3 regions of the Colwellia asteriadis genome follow, and region 2 is predicted to be linked to each of the others. Evidence: predicted binding sites of a transcription regulator. Region 2 holds the regulator's gene; each other region holds the start of a gene.
The links. Region 2 encodes sigma-54, which starts transcription at its own class of promoters, with help from an activator protein. Its sites were predicted from a motif close to GTTGGCACGNNNNTNGNNT; they were not measured.

Region 1 (7,810 bases), on a different contig from region 2:
CGTAACCACGTAATTTATCCTCTTCCTCTTTTGATGTGGTTAGTATTACAACAGGAATAGAGCGTAACTTAGCATCAGCTTTAATAATTTTAAGTGCTTCACGACCGTCCATTCTAGGCATATTAAGGTCGAGCAATATTAAATTAGGTCTTTGATAACGCTCTTTGTCACTATAGCCACCTTCGTTACGCAAATATTCAATCAATTCAACACCGTCATTCACGAAATTAATCGTGTTCAACACTCTACTTTCATCAAGAGCATCCTGTGTTAATAATCTGTCATCTTCATCATCATCCGCCATTAAGATATTAATGGCTTGGGGTTTTGAGTAATTCAACTTTTCCATCCTCAACTGTAAAAAGGTTAGCGTCAATCGGGAGTAACAGGGTAAAAATGGCACCTTCTCCTTCAGGGCTGTCCGCCGAAATATAACCACTATGCCGCTCAACAATTCGTCGACATACTGCTAGGCCAATTCCCGTACCTGCATAGTCTTTTTGACTGTGCAAACGTTGAAAAGGCGTAAATATTTTCTCATTGTACTGTTCAGAAAACCCAATGCCATTATCGAGTATTTCTATTTTAATCCACTGCGTATCCGTTGCTACTACGCAGTATTCTGGGGAGCTAACAAGTTCGCCACGAATAACTATATGAGGCTGTTGCCCTGGTTTACGGAACTTTATTGCATTAGAAATTAAATTCAAAAATAGCTGACCGAGTTGACTACCATCGGCTTGAATTTTAGGTAGATCTGACAACTCTATGTTAGCGCCACTTTCTTGCGTAGCAATTTCTAAATCATCTAATACTCTTAGTAATAACTCATTTAAGTCAACCTCTTGGAAAGGCTTGCCCTTGGTGGTTACCCGTGACAGTTCTAATAAGTCACTAATGAGTACCGACATCCGTTTCGCTGCTGCATTCATCCTAGCTAAATAATCAGCACCCTTATCACCTAATTCAGCTGAGAAGTTACTGGTGAGCCTATCGCCAAAAGCTCTGATTTTTCTTAACGGCTCCTGTAAGTCATGAGAGGCAACAAATGCAAAGTCCTCAAGCTCCCTATTACTACGGTTTAATTCCTCGGTATACACCTCAAGTGCATGAGTCCGTTCTATAACACGAGCTTCTAAGGTGGCATTGTATTGTTCTAACTTCTCTTTAGTGCTGCGAATACTATGAATGTGCTTCATCAGCAAAATCATCATAGTCGCGCACATAAATACACTTAACGCGGTAAACCAGATCACATTACTACCAGCTTTGGTTCTTGTTTCGTCTAATCGCTTAAGTAAGTTTTCTCTTGTTTGAGTTTCAGCCTGAATAATAGTGCTGTACAAATGACGAAAATTAATTTGTTCTTCGTCAATTTCTTTAAGTTGCTGCTGGGCAATATTAGCCCCAAAACCGACAGCAACATCAATGCTCGCTTTGAGTTTTTTTAACTTGGCTTGTGCTAATAGCGTAAACGCATCTATTCGGCCTTGCTGAGCCTCACTTTGTGAGCGTGACTGTTGAACATTTTCTAAACTCAAAGCAAACTTATCTAATGCTTTAACATAAGGTGCTAAATGGCTTTCATCTCGAAATAACAAATAGCCTCGCTGCCCGGTTTCAGCATTAAGTATGTCGATATGCAAACTGTCAATAACCAGCATAACCTCGCCAGTATTTTGCAAGTTACTTTGTATTTCAGCTAGTTTTTTAATGTTTTTCAGCCCTATTGAGGCATTTACAACAATAGCTAACACTAACAGCATTGCCCCTAACCAGGCTAAGCGAGTAATGTTTAAGTTATTTAAATAACCTGAAATAACGATAATTAATTTTTTCATTGATGTAGCCATTTACTTCACTAAGGTTTGCATAATGGCGCTACATTCTTTTGAAGCACTAATTATTTGGTCGGCTAATTGCTTAATATCTGCAGGACTTGCAGATTGCTCAACCATTAGCTTTAACAACTCTGCTTGCATAGAAATGTGATTAAGAGGTTTACGTGCGTCATGAATCACCATTTCTAATTGCTGTTGTTCAGGCATATTCGTTACTCCTTTTAATAATCAATATTCACTTAGTATTCACGATTAATCACACTAACTATAAGCATTAAGGCGGTTATAAAGTGTTTTAGTACTAATACCTAAAATTTTAGCGGCGGTTGTTTTATTACCATCAACCGACTCAAGTGTTTTAAAGATCAGCTCTTTTTCTAAATTCTCTATAGTTTGACCGACAATAACAGGCTGATTCACATTAGTAGCAGGTGCTATTAATGACGTATCAGTTTGCTCATTCATTTGTTCACTAATCGTTTGGCTTTGAATAGAGTTTTGCAGCTTAGCCTGAGAAAAAGGTGATTCAAATGTTGATGGAAAAACCAAATAACCTGACGTCATATCCGCCATGATAAATGCACGATAAATAGCGTGCTTCAACTCACGAATATTACCTCGCCACTCGTAATTAACGAGTCGAGTTAAATCGTCATCACTGAGCTTAAAATCACTTTCGTGCTCTTTATTAAGTTGATTGAGAAAGTGCTCAGCAAGTAATGGTATATCTTCTTTACGCTCTCTTAACGGCGGAATGTTAATTGGAAAAACCGCTAAACGAAAATAAATATCTTCACGTAAAACATTATTTTGCGCGATATCTTCAACAGAGCGATTAGTTGCTGAGACAACTCGACAATTAACCGGGATACTCTTACTTCCGCCGACACGAGTCACTGTTTGCGTTTCAAGTACGCGCAGTAAATTAGGCTGCATATCAATAGGCATTTCGGTCAATTCATCTAAAAACAAAGTGCCATCTTTTGCTAATTCAAATACGCCAGATTTTTGTGCATTAGCACCAGTAAAAGCTCCCTTTTCATGACCAAAAAGTTCACTACCAATAAGATCTTTGGGAATAGCACCACAGTTAACCGATATCCGCTCACCCTGACATTGACTAGCGCTATGAATAGCTTGAGCTACCATCTCTTTACCTACGCCGCTCTCGCCCATTAACATAACATTGGCTTGTGTTTTTACTACTCGCTCAATCATAGCGTACATCGCTTTCATCGGTGCGGATTCACCAATTAAGCAGCCAAAGTACAAAGCGTTTTTATTTTTTCGTTTTTTGGTCTTTGATGCTGCCTGGCTAGAAAACAACACACCTTTAAGATCATCGGCTTCTATCGGCTTAGTTAAATAGCCAATATCATCATGGCACATCGCAGATATCGCGGTTTTAACCGAGGGATGACCCGTAATCATAGTTATTTTTGCGCTAATATTGTTAGCTTTAGCGTAATCAATTAAGTGCAAACCACTGCCATCTGGCAACATAAAATCCAGTAGGATATGATCAAATTTTTGCTCACTTAGCCATTGCTGTGCTTCTGCTAATGTAGATGCAGAATAAACTTCACAATCAAGATACTCAATAATACGACAAGCGATATTTGTAAACTCAAGATCATCGTCAACTAATAAAACTGTTTTCACACATGTAATCCCTTTATCAAGTAATTACACTAGCTTACTCTATTCTGTAATTAATTTATATTAAGTGCTTGCAAACTTTATTGTTAATTAACAAATAATTGTTAAGCTTGCAGGCATAATCTCTACCATTAGTTGCTCGGCTGACTCTGTTTCACCATCAATGCTGTACTCAAAGCCCTCACTGCTTTGTAATAAGATCTTTTTGGCATGGTAATGAGAGACACTTGAGTTTGAGCTATTATCACCAGAGATAGTATTACTTACTAATTCAGCTAAACTTAATAGCCGATGAGCCGAGCTTGAATCATGCTCAATAAGGGTTACATCTAATAAACCGTCTCGCCAATTTGGCTCCCCAGCACCTTGAGCGAGTAATGTGGTAATTGGTGCTGCGTTAGCAATAGTTAAGCTACTATTAGATAACTGTTGCACGGGTTCATCATCTATCGTTAACTTTATTTGCTGTGATTTATTTTCAATAAAAGCGTTAATAAACCCCTGAATATAAGCGAGTTGACCTAGCTCATTTTTTTGAAGACGGTTGGCCTGATTTATCATTTGCTCACCAAAACCAATAGCGATCACTAACAATACCGTTTTTTTATTACATACCATGGTATCCATTTGTTTTGTTTCTGCACGGAACAATATTTCGCATGCTTGGTTAATAGGCGATATTTTACTTTCTACTCCAAACATTACATGCGCTAGTGCGTTGGCAGTACCTAAGGGAAGTACACCTAATTGATGTGATGTATTTTTCACCGCCGCAGCTACTTCAGCGACAGTACCATCACCACCACACGCGACAAAAACCATACTTTCATCGTGGGTCTGTAACGACTTAGTAAGTTGATAAACATCAGTATCTTTTTTAGTAAAATGAAAGTTAAGCACATATTGTCGTGTTAACATGCCAACAATGTCATTGGTATATAACAGCCACTTTCCCGCTCCAGATACCGGGTTAATAATCATATTAAGCTCAGGTTGCGGCTTCTTAGCAAAGTTTTGACTCAACTCCACTAACACCTTGAGCTGTTTAGTGTTTAACCTTGCCGTAGATCTAACACTTTGTACTGTGCTAATGGCGTCGCGTACGCTTAAGTCTGGCTCAGACATTAATAGATAAGCACAAGTCATAAAGAAAGATCTGCCTCGGCCTAACGCACAATGAACAACAACCTTTTGATTTAAGTCGTGCATTGCCGTGATCCATCTTAAAGCATGTTCTAATTGAGCTTCTGTTGGAGAAAAGTGGTCTAATATCGGTATATTTAAATAATAGAATCCTTCCTGTTGAGCTGACCAATTGAAGCCATCAAACTCAGCAGTAACATCTAATATTGCGGTAACTTTTTGCGACTTTAGCGTTTCTACGTCACTGGGGAAAAGCCGACAAGCAAGAAATAAATTAGGAGTAATTTCTTGGATTGCAGGTACAGAATCATTGTTGCGCATTATGCCATTATATAATTGCACGCAAACAAGGTAAGGCAACAAAAGTATTTTAATCCACCAGGGTATTTCGCCTGCTGCAGACTTTCTAAATAAGCTAGGTCGATTAGTACTATAAGCAAAAAGAACACAACTTAGTGAAATAGTAAGCCATAAGCTAGGTACTAGCATGTAGCTATTATTGAAGCTAAGCCATACAAAGAAAACAGAAACAGTTAGTAACAACACATAGTATTTGATCATTTTCATTAAAAAACCCTCATAGTTAACTTATTTAGTTCAACTTTTATGCCAAACCAACAAAAAATAACACACTGTTTTTTAAGGTGTTTCCATTTAAAGTTTTTATATGTAAGCGTACTAGTCTGTAATATTTACAAAATAATGAGCGATACAGTAATACTTACCTACCTTGAACTCGCATTATTTTAACTGGTTAAATATTTGGCTAGCATCGCAAAACACATTACCACCACCAAGTAGCGTAAATACTTAACCGGAATTTTAAACAAGCAATGCGAGCCTAACCATGCACCAATGAACTGCCCTGCCATCATAATTATACCCACCAACCACACAACATGGCCTGCAAAAATAAAAACAATCAATGAGGCTAAATTAGTTGAGAAATTCAAGGTTTTAGCAACCGCTGTCGCCTGTAAAAAGGGTTGTGCGCGTAATGAGCGACCAGCTAAAGCAAAAAAGGAGCCGGTACCAGGGCCAAATAGTCCGTCATAACAGCCAATAGTCGGCGTTACCACATACTTATAAACGTTAGGTGAAACACGAGGTTTTTTAGTATTGTCATCAATTACAGGGGTTACTAAAAAATAAATACCGATCGCTGCAATAACGATAGGTATTACAATCGTCAATGCTTCGGTATTCATAATTTGTACGATTAGCGTGCCCAAAGCAGAGCCAATGAATGCCGCGAGCATTAGGTACTTAACATCTCGCCAACGAACGCGCTTATTTCTTAGCATCATTACCGTTGCGGTTGCTACCCCAGCTGTAGACTGTAATTTATTGGTCGCTAACGCTGCTAATGGCGGCATGCCACTCATCATTAAAGCAGGTAACGTTAATAAACCACCACCGCCAGCTAGGGTATCTAAAAACCCAGCGACGATAGCAATAACGAATAAAAAGGCCAGAATTTCAAACGACAGATTAATTAATTCCACTCAAGTACTCTATTTAAAATAATTCACTAAAAAAGCATGAGGATTGCAATTAATCGCTCAGCTTTGCTTACTCACGCGTTTTCTTCGAATGCGACTATACCAAAGGTAAAAGCCACTTGCCCCTAAAATAAGCGGACTCAACCCCATTACACACCAGATTATTTTGCTCCACAAACCAGCAAAGTTACCGTAATGTAATGTTCTAAAACTATCAAAAACCTGGGTGCTAGTGTTACTGGTTCTAATGTCGTAATGACTGAGATATTTCCCTGTCATGGCATTAAAGCTAACGGTAGAGCCATAAGCACTGGCAAATGGGTTGTTAGTGTCAATAGAGCCAAATACTGTCCACGCCATCTTAGGTTCAAACGGAAATAGTAAATACTGAGGTGTAAAACTTGTTATTTTTTCTGTACTGGTTGTTAAGAGTTGCTGAAAATCAAGCTCGGCATTATATAAGCGATCCGTCATAATATGATGCGCTTCTTCGCCATGCTCAAAAGTTTCATGCCAGTACTCAATAAAGTTAAAGTAGCCACCCGTAATACCTAAAATAAGAATAATAGGTGAACACCAAATACCCACTAATTTATGTAAATCACTCATCATCGCCGCCAGTTTTGCATCCCAGCGAAACTTGAAAAATCGACGCCAAAATTTTCGGTAAATAATTAAGCCCGAAATACCCAAGAAAGTCATAATAATACTAGCGATTAAGCCAATAATAGTGCCTAGTTGCGGACTAATAAACCCAAGATCATTTAATAAAAAAGTAAAGTGCAATTGCACTAGCCAATCGGTTAAATCATGATGAATAGGCACTGGTGTCGAAAGTACTTCACCGCTGTAAGGATTAAGATGAATTTTAAACCAGCTTTCACTGTAGCGTTTAAGTAAGTAAACACGATCAGCTTGGTACTTATCATCAAAAAGCTCCCAGCTACCAATCTCATAGTCACTAAACTGCTGATTTATTTGGGTGACTAACTCGTTAATATTAAGCCTTGTTAACGTCGTATTTTCCTGTTGCTCAACAGGTAGACTAATGCTGGCCACCTCAGGTAATAATAAAGTATCAAGTTCAAACTTGAATACTAATAAACTGCCAGTTACGGCAATAATAATTAAGGGGATCAAACTAGCAAGCGCAAAGTACGCGTGTAATTTATGGAGTTTTTTTCGCATTATTTCAGGACCGTATTTTTTGACATTAAGCAAAAAAGCTAAGATATTGAACATATCTTAGCTGTATTTATTCACTCTATTTATAATAATTACGCGTTAAAACGAGAATTTAACACCTGCTTCCATGGTGCGCTCTGCTCCCATCCAGCAACCATTGGCATCATAACAAGCGCCCACATAACGCTCATCGGTTAGGTTATTTACACTAATGGTTAACTGCGTTAAGTCATTAATTTCGTAACGAGCGGCGATATCATAAAGAGTGTAACTGGGTAACGTATCTGAATTCGCAGCATCAAGGTAACTTTCACCGGTATAACGCACGCCAGCACTTAACATAAGTCCTGAGATTGTTGCGTTATCAATATGATAATTTGCCCATAATGATGCGGTTTGATCTGCAACCCACACAGGACGATTACCAATTAAGCTGACATTTAATGGGTTTTTCGTTATTTCCATGTCTAAATATGTGTA
Region 2 (7,810 bases):
CACTTCTGTTGATAGTTGCTCTGGTTTAGCTGATAAATCATTATTAGCAATGTCACCACAAGATTTAGATTTATATCATCCTAAAGCGCTAACTACTGAAGAAGCTATTGAAATCGCTAAAGAGTGTGAGCATAGTGCTTTATCGGTAGATAAAAGAATTACTAATTCAGATGGCGCGAGTTTAGATAGCTTTGCAGGCTTTAAGGTTTATGGTAATAGTCACGGCCAATTAGTCGGCTATAAAAGTACACGTCATAGCTTAAGTTGTGTTGTTATTGCTAGTGACGGTGAAGATATGCAACGCGACTATGCTTATAGCGTAAACCGCGATTTTTCATTACTTAATAGTGCGAAAAATATCGGTATCGAGGCTTCACAAGAAGTGCTTTCACGTTTAAATGGTCAACAAATTGCAACGGCTAAAGTACCCGTATTATTTAGAGCTGATATTGCGAATACTGTTTGGGGACATTTTATTTCCGCAATTAGTGGCGGTAACTTATATCGTAAATCGTCATTTTTACTGGATGCCTTAGGGGATGATGTTTTCCCGAAGTTTTTAAATATTAGTGAGCGTCCTCATATCGCCAAAGGTTTGGCAAGTAGCTCTTTTGATAGCGAAGGTGTTGCAACTATCGACAGAGAAATTATCACGCAAGGTGCACTACAAACGTATTTATTAACGAGCTACTCTGCCCGTAAGTTAGGTTTGCAAACTACAGGTCATGCTGGTGGTATTCATAATTGGTTGGTTGAAGCGCAAGGCCATTCAGGAGATTTCGATGCCATGCTTAAAACCTTAGGCACAGGTTTACTAGTTACTGAATTAATGGGCCAAGGTGTTAACGTCGTTAATGGTGATTACTCACGTGGCGCGGCAGGGTTTTGGGTTGAAAATGGTGAAATAGCTTATCCAGTGAGTGAGATCACTATTGCGGGTAATTTAGCGCAAATGTTTAAAGGCATTGTGGCTGTTGGCTCTGATGTGGATAACCGTGGCAGCATTAAAACCGGTTCTATTTTAATTGATGAAATGCAAATAGCAGGTCATTAACTCCAGACACTGATAATAGAGAAAAAACATAGTAAAACGCCGATGACAGTCTCATATCATCGGCGTTTTTAGTTAATCTGAACTCGGTTTAATAGATATTTAACAAGTTGAAATATCAGCAAAAATTACTTTTCTGAATCGCTGGATTGATAGTTTTTCTTCTTTTTATATGATAAGCAAGGCAAACTTCGCGTCAATAGCTGGCCCATTGCAAGTAAATTTGACGAAGAAGCTAGGAAAAGTAGCTGCTAGAGAAACATTTGTTAAGCCGAACTCTGGTTGGTTAAGATAAAGCAGTAGCTAATGCTTACGGCTGTTTACACTAAAAACAAGGTGGCAGTCCCTAAAAAGGCAAAAATACCAACAACATCGGTAACCGTGGTAATAATTACACTTCCCGCTAAGGCTGGATCTATATTCATCCGCTTTAACAGTAGCGGAATAGCAACCCCAGCCAAACCAGCCGCTGTCATATTCATTAACATCGCAAAGGCGATAACGCCGCCTAGCATTAAATCTTGTTTCCAAATCGCCACTACACTGGCAATCAGCACTGCCCAAATAATGCCATTTAAAAAGCCAATAGCAACCTCTTTATTTAGTAATGCTCTGGCGTTACTACCACCGACATGACCAAGTGCCATACCGCGTATAACAAGTGTTAGGGTTTGGTTACCAGCAACACCACCCATGCTTGGCACCAAAGAATTCAGTACCGCTAAAATGGCGAGTTGTTGAAAAACCCCTTCAAACATGCTGGTAACTGCAACCGCAAGTAGTGCAGTAATCAGGTTAACGCCAAGCCATAATGAGCGTTGTTTAGTACTTTTAATAACGGGCGCAAAGGTGTCGGCCTCATCATCTAAACCTGCCATACTCATCATTGAGTGCTCGGCATTTTCACGAATAATATCAACCACATCATCAATGGTGATACGACCTAATAGATGCCCTTCTTCATCAATGACCGGCGCTGAAAACCAATCGTGTCGCTCAAATAATTGGGCAACATCTTGCTCGTGCATATCGGCTTGTACCGCTTCAATTTCGGCATTAATTAAGGTTTTTATAATTACATTAGCCTTAGCGGTAACAAGAGCCGCTAAAGACACTGCGCCAATAAAGCGATTATCTCGATTAACAACATAGAAGGAGTCGGTAGACTCAGGTAGCTCGCCTTTAAGGCGTAAATAACGTAATACTACATCAACGCTTACATCAGGACGTAAGGTGATTGTATCGGTATTCATAATACCGCCAGCGGTATCTTCTTCGTATGAGAGTGCTGCTTCAACTCGACTCCGATCTTGGGAGTCCATCGAATTTAAAACTTGCTTAAATACAGCATCAGGTAGTGTACGTAGTACTTCAGCAAGATCATCTACGTCCATGCCTTCGGCAACAGCAGCAAGCTTTTCGGGCTGCATGCTTTTAAGAATACCTTTTCGTACTTCTTCGTTAAGTTCTTCGAGTACCTCGCCGTGAAAGTCTGGGTCGATAAGTTGCCATAATACAGGGCGGCTCTTAGTGGTTGAAGATTCTAATATCAGAGCGAGGTCATAAGCGGGCATATGTTGCAAAAGTTTGCGAACATAAACAAACATGCCGCTACCTAATGCTTCATTAACTTGCTGTAATTTTTTTTGACTGTAATCTTGCTCTGATATCTCTGGCATAGCGGCCCTGCTCGTTAGTTCTAGCGGTCTTAAGGTATCGCTTTAACTAAAGCGAATATTTAGTTGTGGGAAGGTCTCCTTGGAAGTTGTACTAAGTTTATCGTAACGTAGTGTTTTTATCAGCTATTCTGTGATTATTTATTATAAATTATGCAATAAAATTTGTGGCTTAGCTTATTCATCTTCGTCAAATTTATCAGATATTAGCTGGCATATTTCTGCTAAAGCAAGCTCTGCATCATCACCTGTTGCGGTTATATTAACCGACTTACCTTTTCCGCCAGCGAGTAACATCAACGCCATAATACTGTTTGCATTCGCTTCTTTCTGATTTAATTCTAAGGTGATATCAGCACTAAATTTTTGACTTAATTGGGCGAGTTTGGTTGCGGCTCTTGCATGTAAACCTAGTTTATTACAAATAGTGACGGTTTGTTGGTGAGTGGTCATAAATCTTCCTTATTACTCAATGATTAATGTCGCTATTTCTTGCTAACCATAGCTAAAGCTGGCCTATTTAGGTTGATTTTACGTCGATATCTCGGTGATGAGTTTGTACATCATCACGCTCTTTGCGGAAGTTTTTTGCTAATAATTCTGCAATATACACTGAACGATGTTTACCACCGGTACAACCTATTGCTATGGTGACATAGCTACGATTATTGCGCTCTAAGTGTGGTAACCAGGTCATCATAAAGCTATTTATTTGCCAAACAAACTTAGTGACTATGGGCTGACTTGCTAGAAAGTCTTTCACCTCTTGGTTTTGACCTGTGTGCTCTTTTAAATTTTTTTCCCAAAAAGGGTTCGGCAAAAATCGTGCATCAAATACATAATCAGCATCAACGGGGATGCCATGTTTAAAGCCAAAGGATTGAAAAACAAGTACCATAGTACCGGTTTTCTTACCTAAAATGCGCTCCCTTACTAAGTCAGCTAGTTGGTGTGGAGATAATTGACTGGTATTAATGTATAAATCAGCACTCACTGAAATTGGTTCGAGTAATTTTTTCTCTAAGGTAATTGCTTGATCTAGTGCTAAGTTTTCTTTAATCAGTGGGTGAAGACGACGGGTTTCACTGAAGCGGCGAATTAAATCGTTATCATCAGCATCAAGAAATAAAGTGGTTACGTCAACCGCTTTGGGTAAGTACGCGATTATTTCTGGAATATCTTGTGGATCTTTCGGTAAATTACGTACATCTAAACTAACCGCAACAGTTTCATAATCGTTAATTACGGTATGAGTTAAGGCCGGTAATAAGTTTACCGGTATGTTATCAACGCAATAATAACCTAAATCTTCAAGCACTCTTAGCGCAACCGATTTACCTGATCCTGAGCGGCCACTGACGATAATTAATTTCATTTTACGCTTTCCCCACAACTCATTAGCGTTTAACTTGCTTGTTGAATAACATCGAACAGTTCTTGGTTGCTAGTGCACTTACGGACATTCTTTATGACCTTTTTATCACTAAATAATTTAGCAATACTTTGTAGCGTATTAAGGTGCTCTTGGCAGCTATCTTCAGGAACAAATAGACTGATAAAAACATCGACACTGCGGTTGTCAATAGCATCAAAGTCAATGGCGTTTTCGGTTGTAACTAGTACCGCCACCGCTTTACTGCTATTTGGCAAACGACCATGAGGTATCGCTATGCCATTTCCGATACCTGTGCTACCCATTTTTTCTCTATCAAGCAAACTATCGAGTAGTTCGTCTTGATCGAGCTCGGTAACCTTATTAGCGGCTAATTGGCAAATCTCTTCTAAAATTCGCTTTTTACTGGTGGTTTTTATTGCACATAAGGTACAGTCGAGGGTTAAAATCTCTGATAATTTCATAAATTGCTAAAAGTAAGTGGAAGAGCCCATAGATTGGGCTCTTATATTAAGGTGATTTAAGGCTTTATGCTACGCGACTTTTGTCGAATTAATGTTGCGCTGCTTTACCTTTGTGTTTAAGAATTTGCCTATCTAGCTTATCAACTAAAGTATCAATCGCGGCATACATGTCAGTATTAATAGCCGAAGCGAATACTTCACCGCCTTTTATATGAAGGTTTGCCTCTGCTTTTTGTTCAAGCTTTTCAACGGTTAAGATAACATGAGAGTTATTTATTTGATCAAAATGTCGCTCTAGCTTAGTAAACTTAGTATTTACATACTCACGAAGCGCATCAGTAATGTCGACATGGTGACCGGTAAGATTGATTTGCATAAGCGTTATCCTTTTGATGAGTTACTTAAAGTAAGCTTTTTCGTTGATTTGAAGGAGGAATAGATAATGACTCTCTATATTTAGCTATTGTGCGTCTTGCAACGTTAATACCTTGTTCGGCTAATAAGTCAGCCATTTTACTATCACTCAACGGTTTAGCAGGTGTTTCTGCCAAAATAAGTTTCTTGATTAGCGATCTTATTGCTGTAGAAGAACACTCTCCACCATTCTCAGTACTGACATGGCTTGAAAAGAAGTATTTAAGCTCAAAAATACCACGAGGGGTGTGCATGTATTTTTGCGTGGTAACACGTGAAATGGTTGACTCATGCATTTCAACGGCTTCGGCAATATCGTTCAGAACCATTGGACGCATAGCTTCTGGACCATGCTCTAAAAAGCCTTGCTGGCGTTGTACAATACAGTTCGAAACTTTTAATAAAGTATCATTGCGCGATTCTAAACTTTTTATAAACCATTTTGCATCTTGTAAATTGGCACGAATGAATTGCCCATCAGTAGAGGACTTCATACTCTTGCTCATTGCAGCATATTGCTGATTTATGCTGAGCTTAGGTGCGGTATCTGAATTTAGTTCAACCACCCAACGACCATTTTTTTTCTCAACGGAAACATCAGGAATAACATACTGATCATCGCCAGTAATAACCGCATCACCTGGTCGAGGGTTTAAGCTCTGAATTAAGCGCATTACTTCACGTAATTGATCTTCTTTTAATTTCGTTTTGCGCATTAATTGGCGGTAATCTCTATTGCCAAGTAAATCAATATGCTCGCTAATAATTTTCTTACTTTCAGCTAAATAAGGAGTGTTTTTATCAAACTGGTTTAATTGAATGAGTAAACACTCAGGTATTGAGCGTGCTGCTACGCCGACAGGATCAAACATATTGATGCGTTTTAATACTGCTTCAACTTCATCTAATTCGACGTCTTCAATACCAACACTTTCTAGAATATCTTCTGAGGAAACCGTTAAGTAGCCAGCGTCATCTACCGCTTCAATAATGGCGGTTGCAATAGTGCGGTCGGTATCTGAAAAAGGGGTTAATTCCATTTGCCATAACAAATGACCTTGAATTGAGTCGGTCGTTTCTCCTTGGTAAGTGTAATCTTCACTTGCGCTGCTCACAGCTCCTGTATTAGAAACGCCTGCGCTGTAACTTTCTTCCCAAGTAGTATCAATATTCAATTCTTCAGGAATATCACTTTTCTCTAGCGCTTCACTAGTACTTATTTCGTCAATATTAGCCTGTTGGTCTTCACTACCATCACTGCTGTTATTATCACTTTGTGCATCATTAGAGTTTGCAGAGAATGCATCTTCTAAACTATTTTTTTCGTCGTTGCTATCGCTTTGGCTGCTTTCGTCAATTTCTAATAATGGGTTGCTCTCTAGCACTTCTTGAATTTCTTGTTGTAACTCTAACGTTGATAATTGCAGGAGCTTGATAGCTTGCTGCAATTGTGGCGTCATGGTTAACTGTTGTCCAATACGGAGCTGTAATGTAGGGCGCATCGATGTTATGTGGTTTCCTGTTATTATTTTTAATGGTTATGATGTGACCAATAACCCATTGAACACGTTTTTCTACGATTCGGATTGATGCTATAACTATAGCGTGAATTGTTCGCCAAGGTATACATCTCTTACTTTTTGATTGGCAAGAATTTGATCCGCATCACCTTGAGCGATAATTTCACCATGACTAACAATATAAGCATGTTCACACACATCTAACGTTTCACGTACGTTATGATCAGTTATTAATACACCAATTCCTCGTTGCTTTAAGTGTATGATGATTTTTTTAATGTCGCCAACTGAAATCGGATCTACACCGGCAAAAGGCTCATCAAGTAAAATAAATTGTGGATCGGCGGCTAATGCTCGTGCTATTTCTACGCGTCGACGCTCACCACCAGATAAACTCATGCCCAAGTTATCGCGAATATGACAAATATTGAACTCTTCTAATAAGTGCTCTAGTTTTTCTAGGCGCTGTTGTTCGTTTAACTCTTTGCGTATTTGTAAAATAGCCATGATGTTATCAGTTACTGAAAGCTTGCGAAAAATTGATGCCTCTTGTGGTAAGTAACCGATACCTTGTCTTGCTCTTTCATGCATAGGCGATAATGTAACGTCTTGGTCGTTAAGTATTATTTGCCCATCATCGTTAGGTACAAGCCCTACTATCATGTAAAAAGAAGTGGTTTTTCCTGCTCCGTTAGGTCCAAGTAAGCCAACAATTTGCCCTGTACTGACGGCTAAGCTAACATCTTTAACAACTTGTCGGTCTTTGTATGACTTAGCAAGTCCACTAGCAACTAATGTATTAACCTTCGACACTTGAGTCACCTTCTTCTTTAGTCGCTTCTTCAGGTGCTTGCTCAGTAGTCTCACTGACTGTCTTTGGCTCTTTATCAAGGTCGCTTTTAGCTTTATCTTTTAGTGCTTTTTGTTTTTTCAGTAAGGTTGGCTGTAATATGGTGGTGACTGTTTCGTTATTATTACTTTCGGCTTCAAGTTTCTCACTTAATGTATTATAAATAATTTTGCTGCCGCTAACTTCGCTACCTGCTTGTTTTACTACGGCATTTCCTGCCACAGTAATTATATTTAAGCTTGGTTGATATTTTATTTCATCGGCTTGTAAGCTAATTAAGCTGCCATCTTCAAGCTCTTGCTGAAATAAAGCGGGAGAGCCTTTAGCTAAATAGACATCAGACTTTTCATCGCTGTTTTCATCTTTGTTACTAAAAACTTGTACTAAGTCTGCAGAAATCAAAATAGAGCCTTGTCTGATACTTACACTACCTAAGTAACTC
Region 3 (7,810 bases), 140 kb from region 2:
ATTGCGGACCTGAAATATAGGGAATATTACGATCAAGCATATATTCAACCATAGGGTTACCACGAGACATGGCATTGCCAACAATAACCAAATCAATATCATCAGAAAAGTTATCTGGGTGATAACCTGAGTTTAAATGAATACCAAGCTGCTCTAACTGAGTGCTCATTGGCGGATAAACGTTAGCATCAGAGCCACTTACCGTAAAACCCAGTTCCTTGGCAATAGCGGCAATTCCGCCCATAAATGTGCCGCAAATCCCTAAAATATGAAGATGTAATGTGCTGTTTGACATGGTGTAATTAAGCTTTATTGATTAATAGAAATGTTTGAGTTGTACGATTTATAAAATATACAGAGTAATAACAACCTAAAAGCTATCATACAGTGACTATAATACCTGAATTCACTAGCTGATTTAAGGCTTATTTAGGTTCAGTATATTAGACGTTGCACTGTGATAACAAAAATACGAGTTTAAATACTTAATTAACCTTTAGTAAAAATTGTAACCAATACTCATATAAAGTTGATAGTCATTAGGCTCTGGTTTTACAGAGTCAACACTTACAACGGGATGAGCGACACGGTCAAAATACAACATAATGTCAAGTTCAAAATCATCAGTGAACTCAAATTCAAAACCTGTTTTTAAATGGCTGTTCCGCTTTCCCGATTCTTCTTCAACGAACTGAATACTATAGTCAAAAATAAAGTCAGTGCGACTTGATACCGTATATTCGACTAAGGTGCTTAACGCTAGCACTGCACTTTTTTGATCGGCTTGCGCAGCGCTTTGCTCGTATGAGGTTATCTGAAAACTAGGACCTGCTGTAACATCCCACTGTAAGCGTTTATTATCAACAACATGGTAACCTATACTAGTACCTAAGCTATTTCGTGCTTGTATATTTTGCTGAAAATCACTCATATATTCATAGTCAAATAAGCGGAAAAATATTTGACTATTGTAAAACCAATCGAGCGAGCTAGTTACACGGCTAGCATCGATAATAGGCTGGTCGTTGGTATTAATGGTTTGTTTACTATAGTTATAGGTAGCTTCTGTTTTGAAGCGTGTGTAAGGAGTACTTCTTTGTGCCACAGCACTAAAAAGGTAATCTAGTTGATTGACGTTACCTGAGCTGATATCGAGGCCAAGACTAATCTCTACATCCCATAGTTCACGTCGACTATCTGCCGCAGATGTAATTGACATAAGTTCACTTAATGGAAATTTACGCTCGGTACCATTACTAATTAAAGTGACTTCATTACTATGAACAATTAAAAAGCCTTTAACCACTTCGCCATTAGCAAAACGAATATTTTGATCATAGCGACTACGTAGTTCGCTAACATCTTCCCAATCGAAAGTTTCTAAGCCAAACTCATCGCTATCGAACTCAAGCTCATCATCATACATAGAGATGATATCGCCTTTTAGCCATTCGTCAGACTTAAGCTTTAACCAGTCATGTTTCTGTAAAAAAACAGGTGTCGGTTTTTCCCATGCGGGTAATGTTTCTTTTTCTTGTGCTGATAAATTATCAATTGGCAAAAAACTGATAAAGAGTAGAAAGAATAATATAAATCGGTGCATAATGATTAAGTAAGGACTTTTAAAGTATCTACAGGTAAATTTTAAAAGTCATAACCTAAACTTACCACTAAACGATAGTCATTTTGCTCAGGTAGTACACCACCAGCATCCGCTTTCGGTTTTTGAGTTCTATCAACATAAAATGTTAAATCTAAGTCAAAATCATTAGTTAGATCAATTTCGATGCCTGTTTCTACATGGTGAATGTACTTACCAGAGTCTTCACTGACAATTTGTATGTCATAAGAAAAGTCATAATCGATATCACTAGTGATTTCATAACTAAAATCTGTGCCTAGAGTTAAGCCAAGTGAAGTGTCGCTTCGGCTCTCGCCAGCTTGCACTTCTTTAAAGTATGTTACCTGATAACTAGGACCCGCATTAATGTCCCATGAAATAGTACTACTATCAATTAAGTGATAACCCATAGCAATACCGTATCGTATACGGTAATCAATATTGAGAAACTCATCACTTAGTAATTCAAAATCAACAGCTCGAAAGTATACTTTAGGATCAAAAAACCAGTCATAAGTCGATGTAAGTCGATGACTATTTGCCGTTATATTGTCTACGTTAGTTTCTTTATCTTTATATTTACTATAGTTAGCGGTGTAATCAGTTTGAAACCGTCCGCTTGAACTGCGTCGCTGCACGCCAGCTTTAAAAGTGTAATCAAGCTGAACAGTATTACCGCGGCGTAAATTAAAACCTAAATTAGCGTAGCCATCCCATAGATCGCCCTCATTTTTGCTTGAACCAGCAATAGACAAAATATCGTTAAGCTTATAATGTTTAACCGTGCCGTTGCTCTCAATACTCACTTGTCCCTCTTTCATCATGAGGTAACCATCAACAATAGTGCCATCAACTAAGCGAATGCTTTGCCAGTGTTTGCTTCGTAGTTCACTAACATCTTCCCAATCAATGGTTTGTGAATCAAGCTTATCACTGTCAAACTCAAGCTCTTCATCATACATAGAGATGATATCGCCCTTTAACCATTCATTTGAAGTAAGCTTTACCCAATCAAATTTTGGTTTAGCATGACTTTTCACTTCTGCCGTAAGCTCTGTCTTTTTTATTTTTTGATCATTACTTAATACACAATCACTATAAAAAGTTGTTGTGATAAATATCAAAGACGTTAACGTTAATTTGTTCATAACACATTCCACATGACTAATATAAGAGTCGATTTATGTACATGGCACTCTGACTATTTTGCTTTGTAGAATATGCCATTATCGTCAACAATATTCTAGGGTAGTTCTCAATTCACTACAGTATTTCTGATATTTTTCATTACTTCGACATAGTTAACATGTTTACAAGTAAATAATTAGAGGAAATGATGTAAATTTATCTTATAGTGATATAGCCAACACAAAAAACGCACCAAAAAGACACGTAAACACACTACATTGCACCAAAAAGGCGCATAAAGTATAGATGGGAAATACTCATCCCCTATAAACAGGGGGTTTTAGTCTTGGCATGATTTTAGCTTTACCAAAAGCAATATCATAGATAGTGATGTAATGGCGTAAATAATACTTCATTAACAAACAATAAATTATCTATATAACAGTTAACTATATTTTTATACAAAACTAACCGCACTGGAGAAAGACAATATGTCACAAGCAGTTTTTGATTTAATTAAAGAATACGATGTAAAATTTGTTGATTTACGTTTCACTGATTCAAAAGGTAAAGAACAACACGTTTCTATTCCTCATCATCAAGTAAATGAAGATTTCTTTGAAGACGGAAAAATGTTTGATGGTTCATCAATTCAAGGTTGGAAAGGCATTGATGAGTCTGACATGGTGATGATGCCAGATGCAGACAGCGCAATTTTAGACCCATTTGCAGAAGCAGTAACATTAAACATTCGTTGTGATATTTTAGAGCCAAGCACAATGCAAGGTTACAGTCGCGACCCGCGTTCTGTAGCTAAACGCGCTGAAGAATATTTACGTAGCACAGGTATTGCTGACACAGTATTAATTGGTCCAGAGCCTGAATTCTTCTTATTTGATGATGTACGTTTTAGTACTGATATGAGCGGTTCTTTCTACAAAATTGATGACAAAGAAGCAGCTTGGAACTCAGGTACTGAGTACGAAGAAGGCAACATGGGTCACCGTCCAGGCGTTAAAGGCGGCTACTTCCCAACGTCACCAGTAGATTCATCACAAGATTTACGTTCAGCTATGTGTTTAGTAATGGAAGACATGGGCTTAGTTGTTGAAGCGCATCACCATGAAGTAGCAACAGCAGGTCAAAATGAAATCGCTTGTCGCTTTAACACTATGGTTAAAAAAGCTGATGAAGTTCAAATTTACAAGTATGTTGTACATAACGTAGCTCACGCTTACGGTAAAACAGCTACCTTTATGCCTAAGCCATTAGTTGGCGATAATGGTTCAGGTATGCATGTTCACCAATCTCTAGCAAAAGACGGTGTTAACTTATTCGCTGGTGATAAGTACGGCGGTTTATCTGAAATGGCGCTTTACTACATTGGTGGTATCATCAAGCATGCTAAAGCATTAAACGCATTTACTAACCCTTCAACTAACTCGTACAAACGTTTAGTACCTCATTTTGAAGCACCAGTAATGCTTGCATACTCTGCACGTAACCGTTCAGCGTCTATTCGTATTCCAATTGTTCCATCACCAAAAGCAATGCGTATCGAAGCTCGTTTCCCTGATCCAGCAGCTAACCCTTACTTAGCATTTACTGCTTTATTAATGGCTGGCCTTGACGGTATTAAAAACAAAATCCACCCTGGCGATGCTATGGATAAAGATTTATATGACTTACCAGCGGAAGAAGCAGCATCAATTCCTCAAGTAGCAACATCACTTGAAGATGCACTTCAAAGCTTAGAAGCAGATTATGAGTTCTTAACTGCTGGTGGCGTTATGGATAAAGACATGATTGATGCATACATTGCTATTAAGCGTGAAGAGTCACAATTAGTTAACATGACAACTCACCCATTAGAGTTTGAACTATACTACAGCGTATAATCGTTCAAATATTTAATGATAAAGCTCACTTCGGTGAGCTTTTTTTTTACCCAAATATTGTGGTAAAACCAGATAAATAAAGAAAATTTTTTTTGTATTAGTTTTAGTTATATACTTAAATTAAATGGCGTTGCTACTTTACGTCATCACAATCGAATTATTTTTAATGCACAAGGATCATATCATTGCTTACACTCAGGCTATTGCTACTTACATTATTAGTGTTTATTTTTGCAATACCTGCATATTCAGCGACGACTAAAATTTACGTATGGCGCAATGAGCAAGGAGCATTAGTATTTTCTGATACTCCACACCCTGGTGCCGAAGAGGTAAAGAAGACCCAATCTAACATTGTTAACTCCTCTGGTATTGAAACTAAAGAACTTGATATTAAGCCTGAAGTTATCACCGAAACTTACTCCCTTGTTATTAAGTCTCCACAAGACAATGCCACCATCCGCGATAATACGGGCTCACTCTATGTCAGTGGCGCAGTTATACCTAAATTCAAATTAGGCTACACAGTACAACTATATTTAGACAATAAACCACACCAAAAGCCACAAAAAACAGCCATATTCTCGTTGCAGAATGTCGACCGTGGCGAACATAAAATTAAAATGGAACTACTTGATGATAAGGGCAAGATTATTGCATCGTCTAAGCCAGTTACGTTTTATATGCACAGAGCTACTGTGAATTAATATCACTACTCGCGCTATTATTTAAAAAGTTACGACACAATCACTTGTAGATACAAGCCTATAGTCATCGTACCAAAAACTTTAAATTTAATTAAATAACGCTGCAAATAAAACCTTTCTTTAGTAAACTAACAAATGCACCATATTGGTGCGACATTAACTTAGCTCGATATGGAAGCTTAAGCATGTATAACCGTAGCGATATTCAAAAGCAAAAATTAATATACCAGCAAGCACTCGCCAGCCAGTTAATCACTGCTGTAATTATTTTAAATGACCAACTCCGTATCGTTTATGTTAACCCTGCTGCAGAGGCTTTATTAATTAAGAGTTTGTATCGACTTTATGGAACAACCACCGAATTAATTTTTGCCAATACCAGCATTAATGCCAAACGCTTACAACAATTACTAAATACTGGGCAAGAGTTTACAGATAGTGATGTAGTAATAACCTTAAATAAAAGTCACCGCTTTACTGCTGAACTAACTGCATCACCTGTTGAGTTTGAGAACTCCCCTCATGTCCTCCTTGAATTAAAACAAATAGACCATCAAAAACAGATCAGTTTAGAAGTATTCCAACAACAGCAATGGATTGCCGGTCGAGACTTAATAAAAGGTTTAGCCCATGAGATCAAAAACCCCTTAGGAGGCCTTAGAGGGGCAGCCCAATTATTAAGTAAAGAAATAGGCATTGAACAGCAAGAATACACCTCAATGATTATTGAGCAAGCTGATAGGCTTACCAACCTAGTTGACCGTCTTTTAGGGCCAAATCAACTACCTCAAATCCATGCTCAAAATATTCATAGTGTGTTAGAGAAAGTTTGCCAACTTGTAGACTACTCGCATGATACTTCGGTTAATTTAAAACGCGATTATGACCCTTCTATTCCTTTAGTTGAGTGTGATCATGAAAAACTACAGCAAGCATTATTAAATATAGTCAACAACGCTATTCAGGCTATAGATAAAGAAAATAGCATTACTCTAAAAACTCGTATAGCAAGTAACATCACCATTAACGGCAAGCGTGTAAAGCTAGCCGTTGAAATCAGTATTATTGATGATGGCCCAGGCATACCCAGTAAGATTCAAGATACTTTATTCTACCCTATGGTTTCGGGACGCTCTAATGGCACAGGTTTAGGGCTATCAATAGCACAAACACTAATTAACCAACATCACGGTAAACTTTCATGCCATAGCCAACCTGGCCATACTGAATTTATGATTGTATTACCACTAAAACAGCCCGCGTCGAAAGACATCAATACACGTGAAGAGAAATAACAATGATCACAGAGCAAGTATGGATAGTAGATGATGACAGTTCTATTCGATGGGTTTTAGAAAAATCCCTCGCTAATGCACATATTAGCTGTGCCTCTTTTCAGAATGCTAATGACTTACTCACTGCACTTGATCATGGTCAACCCGATATCATCATTTCTGATATTCGCATGCCTAATATAGACGGTATGGAGTTACTAAAAACAATCAGTGAAGAATATCAGCATATTCCCGTTATTATTATGACCGCGCACTCCGACCTTGATAGCGCAGTAAATGCTTATCAAGGAGGCGCATTTGAATACTTACCTAAGCCTTTTGATATTGATGATGCTATTAGTTTAACTCAGCGAGCATTAGCGCATGCTAAAGAACAGAGTGCAAAGAAAAGTCAACAAGACAATAACTCCCTTTCTACAGGGCTTATTGGTGAAGCGCCAGCAATGCAAGAGGTATTTAGAGCAATAGGCCGTCTATCACGTTCAAGTATTAGCGTTCTAATTAATGGTGAGTCTGGCACGGGTAAAGAATTAGTAGCACACGCTCTGCACTTACATAGTCCTCGCTCTAATGAGCCATTTATTCCTTTAAATATGGCTGCAATCCCTAAAGACTTAATCGAATCTGAGCTTTTTGGGCATGAAAAAGGCGCATTCACTGGTGCTAACGCTATTCGCCATGGCCGCTTTGAACAGGCTCATAACGGTACACTATTTCTAGATGAAATAGGCGATATGCCTTTAGATATTCAAACTCGATTACTCAGGGTGTTATCTGATGGTCAATTTTATCGTGTTGGTGGACATGTTCCGGTAAAAGTTGATGTCCGTATTATTGCTGCTACGCATCAAAACCTAGAGGAGCAGGTGAAAAATGGCGGCTTCCGTGATGATCTTTTTCATCGCCTCAATGTCATTCGAATACAATTACCAAGTTTAAGAGAACGCAAAGAAGATATTGCACAATTGACCCACCACTTTTTAAAGCATGCCGCAATTGAGCTAGATGTTGAAGTAAAAACTGTTAGCAAAAAAGCTGCTGAACATTTACAAAACTTTAGCTGGCCGGGTAATGTAAGGCAACTAGAAAATACTTGTCGATTTTTAACCGTCATGGCCAGCGGTCAAGAAATATTACTAGAAGATTTACCCAATGAATTAA

Region 1: the regulator sigma-54 is predicted to act here: its motif matches at 5,239-5,257, upstream of ABD005_RS09550 (diacylglycerol kinase family protein).
Region 3: the regulator sigma-54 is predicted to act here: its motif matches at 3,095-3,113, upstream of glnA (glutamate--ammonia ligase).

What each region holds. Positions count from the first base shown of each region.
Region 1 covers NZ_BAAAFA010000006.1:32,825-40,634, forward strand. The annotation lists gene ABD005_RS09530 (response regulator) at 1-340, opposite strand, end outside; gene ABD005_RS09535 (sensor histidine kinase) at 312-1,841, opposite strand; gene ABD005_RS09540 (histidine kinase) at 1,854-2,048, opposite strand; gene ABD005_RS09545 (sigma-54-dependent transcriptional regulator) at 2,103-3,503, opposite strand; gene ABD005_RS09550 (diacylglycerol kinase family protein) at 3,591-5,210, opposite strand; gene ABD005_RS09555 (TSUP family transporter) at 5,390-6,148, opposite strand; gene ABD005_RS09560 (PepSY-associated TM helix domain-containing protein) at 6,206-7,333, opposite strand; gene ABD005_RS09565 (TonB-dependent siderophore receptor) at 7,430-7,810, opposite strand, start outside.
Region 2 covers NZ_BAAAFA010000001.1:567,578-575,387, reverse strand. The annotation lists gene pmbA (metalloprotease PmbA) at 1-1,054, shown strand, start outside; gene mgtE (magnesium transporter) at 1,372-2,730, opposite strand; gene ABD005_RS02405 (HPr family phosphocarrier protein) at 2,905-3,180, opposite strand; gene rapZ (RNase adapter RapZ) at 3,248-4,102, opposite strand; gene ptsN (PTS IIA-like nitrogen regulatory protein PtsN) at 4,132-4,584, opposite strand; gene hpf (ribosome hibernation promoting factor) at 4,673-4,960, opposite strand; gene ABD005_RS02385 (RNA polymerase factor sigma-54) at 4,986-6,500, opposite strand; gene lptB (LPS export ABC transporter ATP-binding protein) at 6,597-7,331, opposite strand; gene lptA (lipopolysaccharide transport periplasmic protein LptA) at 7,318-7,810, opposite strand, start outside.
Region 3 covers NZ_BAAAFA010000001.1:707,264-715,073, forward strand. The annotation lists gene mpl (UDP-N-acetylmuramate:L-alanyl-gamma-D-glutamyl-meso-diaminopimelate ligase) at 1-295, opposite strand, end outside; gene ABD005_RS02970 (DUF481 domain-containing protein) at 497-1,561, opposite strand; gene ABD005_RS02975 (DUF481 domain-containing protein) at 1,645-2,769, opposite strand; gene glnA (glutamate--ammonia ligase) at 3,241-4,647, shown strand; gene ABD005_RS02985 (DUF4124 domain-containing protein) at 4,833-5,354, shown strand; gene glnL (nitrogen regulation protein NR(II)) at 5,540-6,649, shown strand; gene glnG (nitrogen regulation protein NR(I)) at 6,652-7,810, shown strand, end outside.